3 regions of the Sodalis sp. RH24 genome follow, and region 1 is predicted to be linked to each of the others. Evidence: predicted binding sites of a transcription regulator. Region 1 holds the regulator's gene; each other region holds the start of a gene.
What was found. The regulator Fur, encoded in region 1, represses iron uptake genes when iron is present. The targets are predictions, from matches to a motif close to ATAATAATGAGAACNACTATCAA.
Positions count from the first base shown of each region.

Region 2: the regulator Fur is predicted to act here: its motif matches at 3,324-3,346, upstream of efeU (iron uptake transporter permease EfeU).
Region 3: the regulator Fur is predicted to act here: its motif matches at 2,416-2,438, upstream of ACL2XG_RS01060 (TonB-dependent siderophore receptor).

Region 1 is NZ_CP178729.1:2,026,953-2,032,545, forward strand. It holds gene seqA (replication initiation negative regulator SeqA) at 1-154, opposite strand, end outside; gene ACL2XG_RS09345 (alpha/beta fold hydrolase) at 358-1,122, shown strand; gene ybfE (LexA regulated protein) at 1,330-1,629, shown strand; gene fldA (flavodoxin FldA) at 1,808-2,323, shown strand; gene fur (ferric iron uptake transcriptional regulator) at 2,679-3,149, shown strand; gene alsR (transcriptional repressor AlsR) at 3,712-4,599, shown strand; gene alsB (D-allose transporter substrate-binding protein) at 4,621-5,556, shown strand.
Region 2 is NZ_CP178729.1:5,380,409-5,386,001, reverse strand. It holds gene efeB (iron uptake transporter deferrochelatase/peroxidase subunit) at 1-1,247, opposite strand, end outside; gene efeO (iron uptake system protein EfeO) at 1,261-2,400, opposite strand; gene efeU (iron uptake transporter permease EfeU) at 2,438-3,268, opposite strand; gene ACL2XG_RS24460 (Bcr/CflA family multidrug efflux MFS transporter) at 4,688-5,593, opposite strand, start outside.
Region 3 is NZ_CP178729.1:238,968-244,560, reverse strand. It holds gene ACL2XG_RS01065 (YceI family protein) at 1-120, shown strand, start outside; gene ACL2XG_RS01060 (TonB-dependent siderophore receptor) at 187-2,370, opposite strand; gene ACL2XG_RS01055 (YncE family protein) at 2,734-3,813, opposite strand; gene ACL2XG_RS01050 (DMT family transporter) at 4,167-5,054, opposite strand; gene ACL2XG_RS01045 (amidase) at 5,060-5,593, opposite strand, start outside.

The DNA.
Region 1 (5,593 bases):
GCGTTTCCGGCGGCGGCGCGCTGCGCGCTGCGGCGCTGGCCTGAGCATTAAATTTCAGCATCCGGCGTAAAATATCCGAGGCGCTTTCGCCGATATGCTGCGTATGGCTGGCGATATAGCGGTAAAGGTCTTCGTCGACTTCAATTGTTTTCATCTTTATCCGGGGCTTTCTTCTCATAAATCAATCAAAAGGATTATACAAGCTAAACCTGCCCCGCGAATAGCGCTAGTATCCGGCTTCGGTAAAAAGTCGGAATTTCCCCCGAGGGCCTTCCTGGCGCCGCCGGTTTTTTTACGGCCGCGGGACGGATAACTCATGATAGGCTATCAGGCTCTGTTATCGCCATGAGGATCAGGATGAAATTACACTATCGTCTGCAACCTGCCCGGCAGCCGGGTGAAGCACTGCCGGTGATATTGCTGCACGGGCTGTTCGGTAGCCTTGATAACCTGGGCGTGCTGGCCAGGCCGCTTGGGGAACACCACGCCACCCTGCAGATTGATCTGCGCAATCACGGCTTGTCCCCCCATGACCACGATGCCGGTTACGCCGCCATGAGCCGGGACGTGATCGAATTGCTTGATGCGTTGCATATCGACGCCGGTCACCTCATCGGCCATTCCATGGGCGGCAAGGTCGCCATGACCCTCGCCGCCCAGGCGCCCGGCCGCGTTGCGCGGCTGGCGGTTATCGATATGGCGCCGGTGGCCTACCCCACCCGTCACCATGACAACGTCTTCGCCGCGCTCAGGCGCGTCGAGGCGGCGGGCGTCACACAGCGCACGGAGGCGGCGGCGCTCATGCGCCATGACGCCCTTGATGAGGAAACCATCCAGTTTTTGCTGAAATCCTTTCACCAGGGCCGGTGGCGGTTTAACGTCGAGGCGCTGTGGGATAACTATCCGGCGCTTATCGGCTGGCGGGAGTCGGCGCCCTGGCTAGGGCCGGTGCTGTTTATCCGCGGTGAAAAATCGCCCTATCTGGACGACGGTTACCGCCAGGCGATCCAACGCCAGTTCCCCCGGGCGCGGGCGCATGTGGTCGCCGGCGCCGGTCATTGGGTTCATGCGGAAAAACCCGCGGCGCTCATGCGCGCCCTGGCCCGTTTCCTGGAAGAATAGGCCGGGCCGCCGCCGGGATTAGCGCCGGCGAGTTTAATATTGTCGTTTGCTACCGGGCTGGGGTAACATGGCCCGCTGTGTTTTATGGCAGCCCCGGCGTACATAAAACATAACGTTACGGGCGATGCGCGTCCGGCGGCGTAGCCAGCCACGCCGCCGGACGGGGTTTGCCCGCCTGCTTCTTGATGCACAATCCCTTCATGACCTATGGCAAAAGAACAAACGGACCGCACCACCCTGGATTTATTTATCGATGAGCGGCGCCCGGGAAGACCGAAGACCAACCCCCTGTCCCGCGATGAGCAGTTGCGCATCAACAAGCGTAACCAGCTGCGCCGGGATAAAAAGCGCGGCCTGCGCCGGGTGGAGCTGAAAATCAACGCCGAGGCGGTGGATGCGTTAAATGAGCTGGCCTACCGGCAAAACCTGTCGCGCAGCGAGCTGATCGAATTGATTTTACTGGCCGAGCTTGAACGGCAGCAAGGCGCGGATCCGCATCCGGAGTAAACTTGCCGGCCCGGTAAAGCGCCATCCCGTCCAGGGCCCAAGGCCGCGAACGGGGCAAATTTGCGACAAAACCCGGCCGGCGAGTTTCTCCCCGCATAAGGGTCTGCTATGATTGCCGCAGAGCATCGCTGATTCTGTTACGGAACATATCCATAATATTTAAGAGGTTTTCAAATTCATGGCAACTGTAGGCATTTTTTTTGGCAGTGACACCGGCAATACCGAAAATATTGCCAAAATGATTCAGAAGCAACTGGGTGCGGATGTTGCCGAAGTTCATGACATTGCCAAAAGCAGTAAAGAAGACCTGGCGCGGTTCGACACCCTGCTGCTCGGCATCCCGACCTGGTACTACGGCGAAGCGCAATGTGACTGGGATGATTTTTTCCCCACCCTGGAAGAAATAGATTTCTCCGGCAAAAAAGTGGCGCTGTTCGGCTGTGGCGATCAGGAGGATTACGCCGAATATTTCTGTGACGCCATGGGCACCATTCGCGACATTATCGAGCCCAACGGCGCGACCATCGTCGGTCACTGGCCCACCGCCGGCTATCATTTCGAAGCGTCGAAAGGACTGGCGGACGACAATCACTTCATCGGCCTGGCCATTGACGAAGACCGCCAGCCCGAGCTGACCAATGAACGCGTGGACGGCTGGGTGAAGCAAATCAGCGCTGAATTGCAGCTCAGCTAAAGTCAAGCCGTGCGGGAGGGTGCCGTCGCGACGGCGCCCGGCAAGAGAATCGGTTGCCGTCATGGCGTCGGGACGGCGCCGCCAACCTCACTGATAACTAAATCCTTTCAAATTAATAGATACAAGTTTTTAACTTTTATCCACAACGCGGTACAATAGCGCAGCGGTTCCACCCTTTTTAGCAAAATGTTGCAGAATTCGCCCCCTGAAACGGGCTATAGTTGTTAACAAGGCGCGGTTTTCATTTTGGACAGGCAGTCTTATAATGAGACGGCGTCACATTTTTCGGGCCGACCGATGTTATAGGCTAAGTTAGCCTACAATCAGATTATCAAAGTAACAGGACTAAACCCGCATGACTGACAATAATATTGCATTGAAGAAGGCCGGCCTGAAAGTCACCCTTCCCAGACTGAAGATTCTGGAAGTGTTGCAAGATCCGGAATGCCATCACGTCAGTGCGGAAGATCTGTACAAAAAACTGATCGATATGGGTGAGGAAATCGGCCTGGCCACGGTATATCGCGTGCTAAACCAATTTGACGACGCCGGTATCGTAACCCGCCACAATTTTGAAGGCGGCAAATCCGTTTTTGAACTGACGCAACAGTATCATCATGACCACCTGATCTGTCTGGACTGCGGCAAGGTTATCGAATTTCGCGACGAGTTCATCGAAGCGCGCCAGCGTGATATTGCCAAAAGGCACAATATCAAGCTGACCAACCATAGCTTATATCTGTATGGGCATTGTGAAATCGGCAACTGCCGCGAAGACGAAACGCTGCACGATCACGCCGATATGCTCAACGGCGTAAAAGAATAACCGCGGCGCGGTCCGTTTCTCCAAAGCGGCTGTTATCGCGCCGCTTTCTCACCCTGCAACGATTTTTTCAATGAGGCTAAACGCCGCCCGTCCCCTTCCCTGGTAACGTTTCCTTCCCGAAGCGCGTCGACAAGCGTCGTATCCGCCAATCACCGCCGTGCTCACCGCCGGCAAACTCCAGAAAACTTCACAGAAAATAAAAATAAATAAAGAATAAATAGAGGCCCTGGGACGCTATTTTGGGCTAATTTGCGTAATCCATTGAAACGACAGCGTTTTTATTGCGATTTTTTCACCGGGTAAATTATTCTGTGAATCTGATGATAAAGCTATTTTTCGCTGTCAGCAGTAAGCGACAACAAAAGATACATTTTAATTATATGATTTTATTGAATTAATATAGCCAAAAATACCTTCCTGAAATTAACCCGGATCGATGACTCGATTTTTACACAAAAAGTTAATTTATAAATTAATAAAAAACGTGAAGTTCGCAGCAGATTTTAAACTTTCGCCATGGTGATATAGTGACAGGCAATGTTAATCACCAGAGATAGTCCAGATGAATGATGCGGAACTGCAAAACGATATGCCGCGCGGCATAGGCATTGCTCCTTATATTCGTATTAAACAAGAAGGCATGACTGAAAACGAAAGCCGGATAGTGGAGTGGTTTTTATCTCCCGGCAACCTCACCGACGTCTCGGGGATCAAAGAGGTGGCCCTGAGTCTGGGCCTGTCGGAAGCCATGATTGTCAAGGTGTCGAAAATTCTCGGTTTCAGCGGCTTTCGCCAGCTGCGCAGCGCCATCGTCGAGTATTTCGATCATGCCGACCATGATATCACCGCCGAACTCTCGCCCACCGACAGCCCGGAGGATGTGGTCAACAAAGTGTTTAACCTGACCGTACGCACCATTGTCGAAGGCCAGGCGATAGTCGACGCCAACGTCATCCAGCAGGCGGCCCAATGCTTTTTTGCCGGCCATCAGCGCGAGCTGTACGGCGTCGGCGGCTCTAATTCCATTTGCGCGGACGTGCAGCATAAATTCCTGAAAATCGGCTTGCGTTGCAATGCCTACCTGGACGCGCATTTGATGATGATGTCGGCCTCCCTGTTGCAACCGGGCGATGTGGCGTTGGTGGTATCCCATTCGGGCCGCACCAGCGATCTGAAACGGGTGGTGTCGATTGCCAAGGATAATGGGGCCAAGATCATTTGTATTACCCATAGCAGCAATTCCCCCATAGCCCAGCTGGCTGATTTTAATATTTGTTCACCGGCGCCGGAAACGCCGTTATTAGGCAGAAACGCTTCGGCCCGTATTTTGCAGCTTACGCTGCTGGATGCGTTTTATGTCTCGGTAGCGCGGCAGGATATCGAGCTGGCGAATAAAAACCTGGAAAAAACGAGTTCCATTACCAAGTACCTGAAGCGTGATTATAAATAATTCTCTTTTGGAGATAGAATAATGAATAAATTTCTTAAATTGGCCGGTGGCGCCGCCTGTGGACTGATGTTGTCCACCGTGGTCCACGCGGCAGCCGATTACGCCGTTGTTCTTAAAACATTATCCAACCCTTTCTGGGTAGAGATGAAACAAGGCATTGAGAAAAAGGCCCAGGATCTCGGCGTGACGGTGGATATATTCGCGTCACCGTCGGAAGGCGACTTCCAATCGCAATTACAATTATTCGAGGATTTAACCAATAAGAATTATAAAGGCATCGCCTTTGCGCCTTTATCGGCGGTGAATCTGGTGATTCCCGTCGCCAAGGCTTATCAGAAAGGGATTCACCTGGTTAACCTCGACGAAAAAATCGATTTAGCCAGCCTGGCCAAGGCCAAGGGCAACGTCGAAGCCTTTATCACCACCGATAATGTCGCGGTCGGCGCGAAAGGCGCCAAATTTATTATCGATAGCTTGGGCGCCCAGGGCGGCGAAGTGGCCATTATCGAAGGCAAGGCCGGCAACGCCTCGGGCGAGGCGCGGCGCAACGGCGCGACCGCGGAGTTCAAGGCCAACAGCCATATCAAGCTGGTGGCCAGCCAGCCGGCGGATTGGGATCGCATCAAGGCCCTGGACGTGGCGACCAATGTGCTGCAACGTCATCCCCAGCTGAAGGCCTTCTATTGCGCCAACGATACCATGGCGATGGGCGTGGCGCAGGCGGTGGCCAACGCGGGACAGACCGGCAAGATCCTGGTGGTCGGCACCGACGGTATTCCCGAGGCGCGCAAGATGGTCGCCCAGGGCATGATGACCGCCACCGTGGCCCAGAATCCGGCGGAAATCGGCGCCAACGGCCTGGCCATCCTGGTGAATACGGTGAAAGCGGGCAAGCTGATTGCGCTTGATGCCCAGCCGAAAATTGAAACCGTCGATTCTATATTAGTCACCAAATAGTCCAGGTGCCGCAAGACCGCCTATTCCCGCCGTCTTG
Region 2 (5,593 bases), 2.1 Mb from region 1:
TCTACCCCCGGCAGGGCAAAAAAGTAGCCCCCGCCGATGGGCTGGATATATTCTTCCAGCGCCTCGCCGTTAAGCCTGCGCTGCACGGCGAGAAACCCCTGCTCCAGATCCTGCTGGAAGCAGACGAACAACAATCCCATATCCAGCTGGCCGGAGCGGGAAACGCCCAGGGAATAGCTATAGCCCCGGCGCAGCATCAGGTTGCCTTGGGTGGCGGGCGTACGGGGATTGGCCAGACGCATATGGGCATCGAGCGGGATGACCTTGCCCTGCGGATCGCGGCTGTAGTCGGGCACGTCATGTTCATTGGCCATGCCCAGCGGCGCGCCGGTGCGCTTATCACGGCCGAAGATGGTCTGCTGCTCGTGCAGCGGCGTACGATCCCAGGACTCGACGTGAAAGCGGATAATGCGCACCGCCTGGTAACTGCCGTTTACCGCCCAGGCGGGTTCATCCGTACCGGCGCCGACCCAGATCACCCGATCCATCAGGCCGGGGTCGCGGGTATCCGGATTGCCGGTGCCGTCCTTGAAGCCCAGCAAATTAATCGGTGTCTCCTTGCCCCGGCTGCGCGCCGCGCTGGCGGAAATAAAGCCTTCGCGCTTCCAGCGCACGCTCAGCAGATCCGGGGTATGTTTAATGATATCCCGCAGCGCATGAATCACCGTGTCGCTGCCGTTGGCGCAAATTTGCAACAGCAGATCGCCATGGCATAAATCAGCGTCCAGCGCATCGTTGGCAAAACGCGTCATCTTTTGCAGCCGCCGGGGTTTCAGCGCGGCGAGGCCGAAACGATCGTCAAACAACGAGTCGCCCACCGCCACCGTGATGGTCAGGTTATCCGGGGCGATATGTTCGCCCAGAATGCCGGAGTCCATCGGCGGCAATTTATCATCCACCGCCGGCGCCTGCCCGCCGGTGGTTAAAAATGCAATCCTCTCGGTCAGCACGCGAAACAACCGCCGCAGATCGTCCTTATCCCCGGCCAGCACGTCAAACGCCACCAGCATCATGGCCGCCTGCTGCGGCGTGGTGATGCCGGCCTGCCGGGGTCCGTAAAACGGCTGGCGCTGCCAGCGCTCGTCGGGTGACAAGGTGCCGGGGGAATGCTCATCGGGAGCAGGAGCCGGCGCCGCCGCCGCGCTGCGCAACGCCAGGGCGCCGCCGAGGGCGCCAAGCCCCTTCAGCCAGCGGCGCCGTGATGGCGACGCCGCCTTACCGCTGTTTTTATCTTTATCAGCACTCATAAGGCGCTCAACCCTACTCCAGCCCCAGCACGCCGCGCAGCAGCGCCAGATCTTCCGCCAGGGCGGTGATCGGGCCTTTGAGCGCGGTGCGATCGGCATCGGTCAGCTTGTCATAAGACGCAAAGCCGTCTTTATTACGGTATTTCATCAGGACGTTATCCACCTTGGCAAAGTTACCGTCAATTTTCGCCAGCAGCGGCGCATCGGCTTTTTGCAGCAGCGGGCGCAGCAGGTTGACGATTTTTTGCGATCCGTCGATATTGGCCTGGAAATCGGAAAGATCGGTACGGCTGTAACGGTCTTCCTCGCCGCTGATCTTACTGGAGGCCACTTCCTCAATCAGTCCGGCGGCGCCGCCGACCACTTTACTCGGCGGGAAGGTCAGGTCGCCGATGCGTTTTTGCAGATCCTGGGTATCTTTATACAATTGATCGGCAAACGGGGCGGTGCCGGCCGTGGTTTTATCGCTGAAGAGGATTTTTTCCAGCCGGTGGAAACCGGTGAATTTCGGGTCGGCGGATTTCTGCTCGAAATCATCTTCGCGGGCATCAATACTGCCGTCCAGATCCGAGAACAGTTCGGCGATAGGCTCGATACGCTCGTAATACACGCGGGTGGGGGCAAACAGCTTCTGCGCGGTGGCCAGATCGCCTTTCTTCACCGCATCGGTAAAGGTCTTGGTATGGGAGACAAGCTCGCCGACCTGTTGCAGCACATAGACTTTATAATCGGCAATCGGCCCCACCAGCGCCATGGCATCCGGTTTCGCCGCGCCCGCGCCGCCGTCCGCCGAAACCGTCAGCTTGCCCTTCGGATTGCTCAGCAGGCCGCAGGTCATATCGTATTCCCCCGGCTCCAGGGTGGCGGTCATCTTCTGGGTAAAGCCCGGCGCCACGTTCTCGCGCTCCTCGACCACCATCACGCCCTTGAGGATTTCCCACTCCAGCCCTTTCTGGCTGGCGTTATGAATAATAAACTGCGTTTTGCCCGGTTTAACGGTCAGCGCCATCGGATCGCACTGCTTATCGTTAACGGTAATCTTGACCTGGGGAATATCGGCCGCCAGCGCGGGCCAGCCCCATGCCGACAGCACCGGCGCCACCAGTAAGGCGGCAGGAAGAATGCGGCGACGGAAGCGTTGCATATTGGACATTTTTTTTACCCTGAATAGTGGAACAATTTAATGGATTTTATCCGGCGACACGTGTCGTCCGGTTGCCCCGCGCAGGCAGGAAAAACATCACCAGGGCCGGCACCAGGTATAACAAATACACGGCCACTTCACTGACGGTGGGCGCTTCCTGATAACCCAGCAGCCCCTCAAGCAAGGTGCCGAACAACGATTGGGTGGACAGGGTGGCGCTGAAATCAAATGCGATTGCCTGGAAACCATTCCATAATCCCGCTTCGTGGAAAGCGCGAATTGCCCCGGCCGCCAGCCCCGCGGCCACAAACAGAATAAACAGGCTGGTCCATTTGAAAAACTTCTCCATGCGCAGGCGGATGCCGCCGTAATACATCAGCATCCCCAAGACGATGGCGCAGGCCAATCCCAACACCGCGCCGATGGGAGCCTCGATGCCCACGTCCTGCTGAAACGCCGCCAGCAAAAAAAACACCGATTCCAACCCCTCGCGGGCCACGGCAAAAAACACCATGCCCACCAGCGCCCAGCCCTGCCCGCGGGCATTGCTGAGCGCCTGATCGACGGCGCTTTCCAGCTGGGCTTTAATCGAACGGGACATCTTGCGCATCCAGAACACCATCCAGGTCAGGATGAGGACCGCCAGCACCGCCACGATGCCCTCGAACAGTTCCTGTTGCTTTTGCGGAAATTCGCCGGTGGTTTCGTTAATGACGACACCCACCGCCAGGCACAACAGCGCCGCGCTTAGCACGCCCACCCACACCGCTTTTAGCCAGCGGCCGCGGCCGGTCTTTTTCAGATAGCCGGCGATAAGGCTCACGATCAGCGCCGCCTCGAGACCCTCACGCAGCATAATCAGAAAAGGCACAAACATACCCATCACCTCGATGCTTTTGGGGGCGAGAAAAAGTAAAGAAACGTCAATTAAAACGATATTGATTATCATTACGAGGAAAAGAAACACAAGCGCAGATTTGCGACTATTTGTAACCGATGCGCTACAAAAGGTTTCAGGATAAATAAAAGGTAAAGGGGGCGTCAGGGGTTAAGTGGTCTCGGTGAGGGTTTTGTTTGCTGTGTCTTGGTTTGCCTTGTGGCAGGGTTTATGTCGCCTCGGCGCGGGTTTCGCTTACTGTGTCTTGGCTTGCCTTGTGGCAGGGTTTATGTCGCCTCGGCGAAGGTTTCGCTTGCCGTGCGTGAGGTTGTTATCTGTATTGCCGGGTGCCGGCAAGCGACAAAGAGGCCGTAGCGCGACGGCCTCCTTGACCTCCGCGCGTCCGGCAGATCGTGCGCCGCTGCGCGGTTCCCGGCATCACCCATCCCGGCTTTGGGACCGCACGGGACGCGCTCCCGGCGCGGCCCTTAGCTTTCGCCGCTCCCGGCGGCTCATCCAGCCGGGATGCGCGCTGCCGGCGCACTCTATGCCGGCACCACGTCAACACCATCGTCTGTGAGTAAAATAGCGTTTTTTGGTAGTAAGTAATATGCACGTACCGGGAAAAATATCGGTATTAATTTTGGGTTAACTTAAATTAGCTTGGCTTAGTTTAGCTAAGATTTGCGGCCAGCTACCTACTCTCACTGTGGCGGGTTTATGCCCGGCTACGTGGTTGTCTGACCATAATTTCCGGCGGTATGAGACGCTGGCCGTATGACTGCTGACGGTGTAAATGTTGGCTGCATCGCATGATGTATGACTGATAATTACCCGCTGCCGACTGCATGTATATTTGCATGTATGACTGACCTGTCGCGGTGCTTTTTGCATTGCGCAATGATTAGCCGCTTCTCTGTCTGCTGTACCACCTTCCACTAAACCCACAGCGGCGCCGATGCCCTATACATCACAGCGCTGGCCGCGACATAGGTCCCGGCATAAAGCGCGCTGACGGCGGCTGTGCCCCCGGCATGAGCCGCCGGGAGCGGCGAAAGGCCCGTTGCGCCGGGAGCGCATAACGGGCCGGTGCATCACGGGGACATGGGCGGCGGAAGGCATCGCGCAGCGACGCGCGACCTGCCGGGCGCGCGGAGGTCAAGGAGGCCGTCGCGCTACGGCCTCTTTGTCGCTTGCCGGCACCCGGCATTCCATATAACCGCCGAACGCACGGCAAGCGAAACCTTCGCCGAGGCGACATAAGCCCTGACGCACGCTAACGCAAAGCAGGCAAAACCCTCGCCGTGGCGACATTTATCTTCACGGCAGCCGAATATTGCCAGGACGGCGATCGCCAAACCTACACAAGACGTGTAAAAGGGAGAACGTGCCAACGCCCGGCGTGTGAAAAAGAGAACGCTATGACGCGGTACGCGCCGCCCGCCGCGGACGGCTGGCATACAGATAACACAACATCGCGCTGATGGTGCAAAACGCCATGGACAATACCATCGGCCAGGCGCTGGAAAACGTCGCCAGCGACAACAACGCGCCGATTACCGCGCCCACGCCGAACCGCAGCGTTCCCGCCAGCGACGAGGCGGTACCGGCCATATGCGGAAAATCATCCAGGATCACGGCCATGCCGTTGGACGTCACCATCGCCACGCAGCCGACAAACACCGCCACGCCGATAACCAGCGGCCAGAACCCCAGGTTCATGCCGCAGACGATCAACAGCCAGATACCCATCAGCAACTGGATAAACAACCCGAAACGGAACATCTTCTGCGCCCCGAAATGCCTCACGCTCCGGCTGTTGATAAGCGTCATGATAAACAAAAACAAGACGTTAAGGGCAAAATAATAACCGAAATTCTGCGGCGAAACGCCGTTAAGATTGATATAGACAAACGGCCCGGCGCTCAGGAACGAAAACATCCCGGCAAAGGAAAAACCGCTGGCCAGCATATAGCTGAACACCCGCTTATGGCGAAATAACGCGCCGAAGTTGCCGATGGTGGTGCGCAGATTAAACTTTTGCCGCCGCTCCCTGGGCAGCGTTTCCCGGATATACAGCATCACCAGCACGGTGGCCACCAGCGCCGTCAGGCTCATGATCCAGAAAATGGCATGCCAGTTAAACACCACCAGCAGCACGCCGCCGATGATGGGAGCCAGCAGCGGCGCCACCGTCATCACCAGCACCACAAACGACATCATGCGTGAAAAATCATCCTTGGTGAACATATCGCGCATCAGCGCATTGATCACCACGCTCGCGGCGGCGGCGGACAGACCATGCAAGAAACGCATATTGATCAG
Region 3 (5,593 bases), 1.8 Mb from region 1:
CGCGCGGGTTTCGAAGCTGAAGGAACCCTGGCGCTAAAAGATTTTAATATCACCACGGATCTGGGTCCGGCCTCGCAGCAGGTGGACGTGCTTATTTCAGTTGAAGGGATCAGGCAGTGACCTGCCGGCCATCCCCGTTTTTTCACCGCCGCCAGGGTTCTCTGCTGTCCGGCGGCGCAATATCCGTCAGAACGACGTGGTTAAGCCGGCATAATAGGCTCGTCCTGGTTCGTTATATGTTAATGCGCCTTCGTTTTCACGATAAATGCGTTTATCCAGCAGATTGCTGATACCGACATTGACCCGGACATTTTTTGTCACATCGTAATTCAGGCCGACGCCCAGCACGGAATAAGCCCCCAGTTCTTTGCTGGACAGCGAGCCGACTTCGTTGCGTATGTCCGCGTATTCACGCGGTTTCTGCCGGCCGTACATGGTCCAGGCCGCATTGGCGGACAATTTATCGTTAACCTGCCAGTCCAGCAGGGTATTGATGGTGTATTTGGGAATCACTGATAGCGGATTGCCGGTTTCCTTATTCTCGGAGGTGATCATATAAGTGGCATTGGTACGCCAGTTCAGCGTATCGGGCAGCACCGGTATCGCCAGATTAGCCTCCAGCCCTTCCACCAGCGCCTTGCCGCCATTTTCCCAGCGCAGGATATTGCCGCCGTCCGACGCGGTGCCGATAACATCGGTGCCGGCCACGATTTTATTACGGTAATCGTTACGGAAATAAGTGATGCCGGCGTCATAGCCGTTGGCAGTAAATTCCAGGCCGATCTCTTTGTTGATACTGATTTCCGGGTTTAAGTCATCGTTGCCGAGCAGGTAGCAGGCGCCGGTGGCGACCCCCGCCGGGCAGCCGTTGCCATTGGTGCGCAATAAATACCCTTCGCTTGATTGATACAGATTAGGCGCCTTAAACACCCGGGCGATGCCCGCTTTGAGCTTGAAAAAATCGCCGAGCTCCTGGGACATATTCAGGCTGGGGCTCCAATTGGCGCCGAACTTGCTGTGATAATCGAAACGCAGCCCGGGGATAAGATCGGTGCCTGGCAGGGCTTCGATATTATCTTCAAAATAGAGCGCGCTTAATTCCGCGCTATTTTTACTGCTGCGCAGCGCGGGATTGCCCGATACACCGCCGATGTTCGCATTGGTCTGGCTGGTGGCATGCATCGATGCCGGGTCGTTCAGCTCTTCGCGGTTCCATTCGGCGCCAAGGGTAGCGGTTTGATCCACCCATAACTTCAGCGGGATATTCAGCTCCGTATTGGCTTTGTAGTTCTCCAGCCGGCTGGTGGAGAAGGTGTCGCTATTGATCATGCCTTCTACGCGTCCCGTCGACCCCTCCATCAGGCGCGTATTATTGGTTTTTTCATAATAGAAGCCGGTGCGGGACTGGCCCCAGTCCCAGACGCCGTTATGGGTCACGCCATAATTCTGGCGGTACATGCGGTTGGTTTCCTCGCCATACAGCGTCGGCACCAGGCTGCTGACGTTACCATTGCTGTACTGGGTATCGCCGGTGTAGATATTGCCCTGGCGGCTGTAGCCGTATTCGAAGTCCATGCTTTGCCGGGGATCGATTTTCCATGATAGCAGCGTGTTGATGTCCTTGTTGCGCACCCCTTCGCGGCCGGCGGCATAGGAGCCATTTTGCTGGGTATTGATATCGGGGCTGTCGGCGTCGGTTTTATTGATATTGCCGTACAATCGCATGGTCAGCACATCGTCGATCAGCGGACCGCTCAGGCTGAAATTGGCCCGTTTGGTGGCGCCTTCCTTATCATCCTCCGGCTGGTTGGTATACAGGGATAACGACCCGTGCCAATCGTTGGTCGGCCGCTTGGTGATAATATTCACCACGCCGCCCGCAGCGCCGGAACCGTAGCGCGCGGCCGCAGGCCCTCTCAACACTTCGATCCGCTCGACCATCTCCACCGGCACCCAGTTAGTATCGCCGCGGGTATCGCGCTCCCCGCGCCAGCTGTAGCGCACCGCATTACGCGACGTGACCGGTTTGCCGTCTATCAGGATCAGCGTATTTTCCGGCCCCATGCCGCGGATATCGATTTGGCGGTTGTTGCCGCGGCTGCCCGAGGCGCTGTTGCCGGTCAAGTTGACGCCGGGCATTTTGCGGATGATATCCGACAGGTCATTTACCGGCGGTTCTTTTTTAATGTCGTCCGCGGTAATAATGGATACGCCGGGCTGCTGTTTCAGCTCCTCTTCGGCCGTGGCCTTGACGACCATCACGTCCTCGCTGTCGGTTTCCCCCGTCGTTTCGGCGCCGGCGCCGCTGCTGAAAATGGCGGTGAATAAAATGGCGAGCGGTCCCATAGTGAAATTTTTAGTTACACACATTTATTATGATCCTATTGCAATTTATATTTTCCCAAGAGAATACGAATAGTAATAAGAATCGTTATCATTGTATATGAATGCGGGAATTCTTCACATTTTCTCCTTAATGTGAAGAACGGTGGTTTTCTGAGCATACCAGTGCGTGAGCCAGGCGCGCTTTCTGCGACGTCTTGAATGGGGAATGCAAAGCCGGTTGTTGGAGAATATCAGCAGTAATCGGGTAAGCGCCCAGAGCCTGCCACCGCCGTTGGGCAACCCGCAGCGGAAATGCCCCGCTTGCGCCGTGCCTCCGGCACGTCCAGTTCCGGGGCGGGCGGCATATCGGAAAGGGTCAGGCAGGACGCCGTCGCGCCCTGCCGGATATTACTGCAGCGCGATACGCATCACGTCATCCGGGCTGGTGGCTTCCTGCTGGCGGCTGGAAGCCTGCTTTACGCTGACATAAAGCGTTTGGCCGTCGGGCGACAGGGCCAGGCTATTCGGGTGCACCGGGGTAGCGATGGTGCGCAGCACGTTATAGGTCTTGGCGTCGATCACGCTCACCTGCCCCGCCTGGCGGTGGGTTACATAGACTTCGTTGCGCGCCGGGTTAAACAGCACCGCCAGCGATGCCGGCACGCCGATTTTCGCCAGGATATTACCGTTGCGGGTATCCGCCACCAGCACCTGCGGCTGTTTGGAATCGGTGATAAACGCGCGGTGCGTCGCCGGGTCCAGGCTGAGGTTGAGGAAAAAGTGTTCCGTCGCGGTTTCATCGAGCTTTTTGCGCAGCACCACGTTGTTGGTGACGGTGTCGATGGACAGCAGTTCGTTGTCGGCATTGGTCACGTACAGGCGTTTTGCCGCCGCGTCCAGCGCCAGCCCGGTGCCCATTTTGCCGATATCGTCCAGGGTGGCGCGCAGGGTCAGGGTAGCGCCGTCCACCACCCATATCACGCTGGACTCACCCAGTCCGGCGATATAAAGGGTATTGGTCTCCTGGTCCACCACCAGCTCACGCGGCGCCAGCGGTTTGACGGTGTCAGAACGCTGGCGCCCATCCAGCACCAGCCGGCCTGTTACCGCGCCGGTTTTGGCGTCGATGGCGGTGACGGCGCCGTCGACGGTGTTGCCGAAGTATAGGGTATCGGTCTTGGTATTGATGGCGGCGCCGAAGGGTTTGATATCGTTGTGGATAATCTGGGTGATATCAAGCGTGGCGGGGTCGAGGCGATATACCACCCCGCCTTTGTCCAGCTTGCGGCTTTGCGAGGTGGCCAGGTAAAGCGCGTCGCCTTGCGTGCTGTACGCCATCTCGTAAGCGCCTTTGCCGACGGGTTTGCGCAGCGGCTCCTGTGCCGCCCAGGCCTCCTGGGCCAGGGTAAACAACAGCGCGCCAGCCAGCAGCAGCGCATACGCCGCGCGTGGCCCCGGCCGTCCGCCGGTGGTCGTTATCACGTCCATACTATCTCCATTTCAATGAATTGAGGTTGCCGCCGGGCCAGCGCCAGGCAGCTAAAAGGGGTTTCACATTGCATCAAGAAGCAGCAAGAGCCGGAACGTCATGGCGTCCCGATCTTTATATGAGAATAATAATCATTATTTTTTGAAAAGCACAATGATTTTACCAACCCAATCAGGTGTTTCGTAACGCATTCTGACACCGCAAATGAATGTCACCCGACGCTAAACCGGGCCGTGGCCGCACCCCTTTTATCGCTACCGTCTGCTTTAGCGGCCGGCTTCATTTCACCGTCGGGCGGCCCTGTACGGCGGTGGAAGCCGCGCGGTTCGGCGGTATTCAGCCGGAGATTTTTTTAACGCCGGCGACGTTCCGCGGATATGGGGATTCCTCGGCCGTATCGTCCCGGATTCATCACCGCGATGAAAATGCTGCCGACAACCAGTACGGCGCCCAGCAGCTTGCCCTGATCCAGTTTTTCGCCCAGTATCGCCGCCCCCAACAACACCGCCAGCGCCGGGCTGAGTAGCGACCAGGGAAGGATTTGGTTTACCGGATACTTTTTCAATAACCAGTACCAGAGCGAATAGGATATCAGCGACGAACCCAGCGCGCTGTAGATTATCCCAAGCCAACCCCGCCAGCCCGCCGCCAGGAACAGCGTCAATTGGTGATGCTCCGTTAGGAAGGAACAAAGTGAAACCAGGGGAATGGCAAAAAGCGACAGCCAGCCGGTCATCGCCAGCGGCGGGATCGGCGGCGATCGCTTAATCACAATAGTGGTCACGGCCCATCCGCCGGCGCTTAACAGCAGCAAAGCCGGCCCATGCCATGAATTCAGCGCGGGGCTGCCGGAGAGCACCACCACGCCCGCCACAGCGCCGCAAACACCGATTATCTGCCGCAATGTGAGCCTTTCCTTCAGCCATACCGCCGCCAGCGCCATCGCCATCGGGGTCCCCATCTGTACCAGCACGGCCGCGCTGCCGGCATCGGTATAGCGCATACCGAGCAGCAGCAGTGAAAAGTGAACAAAACCAAAGGTAAATGCCAATAAACACAGTAGCGGGACCTGTTGCCACCGTATTGGATTGAACGGCACCAGTACTGCCGCCACAATCATAAAGCGAACCAACAACATCAGCAGAGGCGGCAGTTCCATCAGGCCGAATTTCATGGCGATCACGTTGAAGGCCCAGCCCGATGCTACCACCAGCAGAATCAGCACATCCTGGAACAGCAGTTTTTTCAACGGTTGACCATAACCGGCGTGCGCCGGTGGTAGTCGCTTTCCCGCTGGAAACAGGCGGCGATGCCCATCAGTCGCTGTTCGCCGCCATCCGGGCCAATCAGCTGCATGCCGATGGGTAAACCCGCACTGTCAAAACCGGCGGGAAGGTTCAGGGCGGGCAGCGCGGCCAGGCTGGCAAGCGCGTTAAAGCGCATATTGCCGGTGAGCACGCTCTCCTCATCATCGCCGATGCGTACCTGCGTCTGGCCTTTCAACGGCGCGGTAAACGGCAGCGTGGGTGCCAGTATCACGTCCACTTGGTTGAATTTTTCCACCATTTGCTGTCGTAATGCGGTGCGATAGCGCTGCGCCTGCAAATACTCCACCGCGCTGATGCCCAGGCCGGCCTGCAACAGCAGGCGGACATCTTCCCCGTACTCCCCGGCCCGGTCCGCCAGCCACGGTGCATGCAGCGCGGCCGGCTCGGCCAGATTGATTAACACCAGGGCATTAACCGCCTGCTCCAGTCCGCTGAACGACAGGGTTTCGCA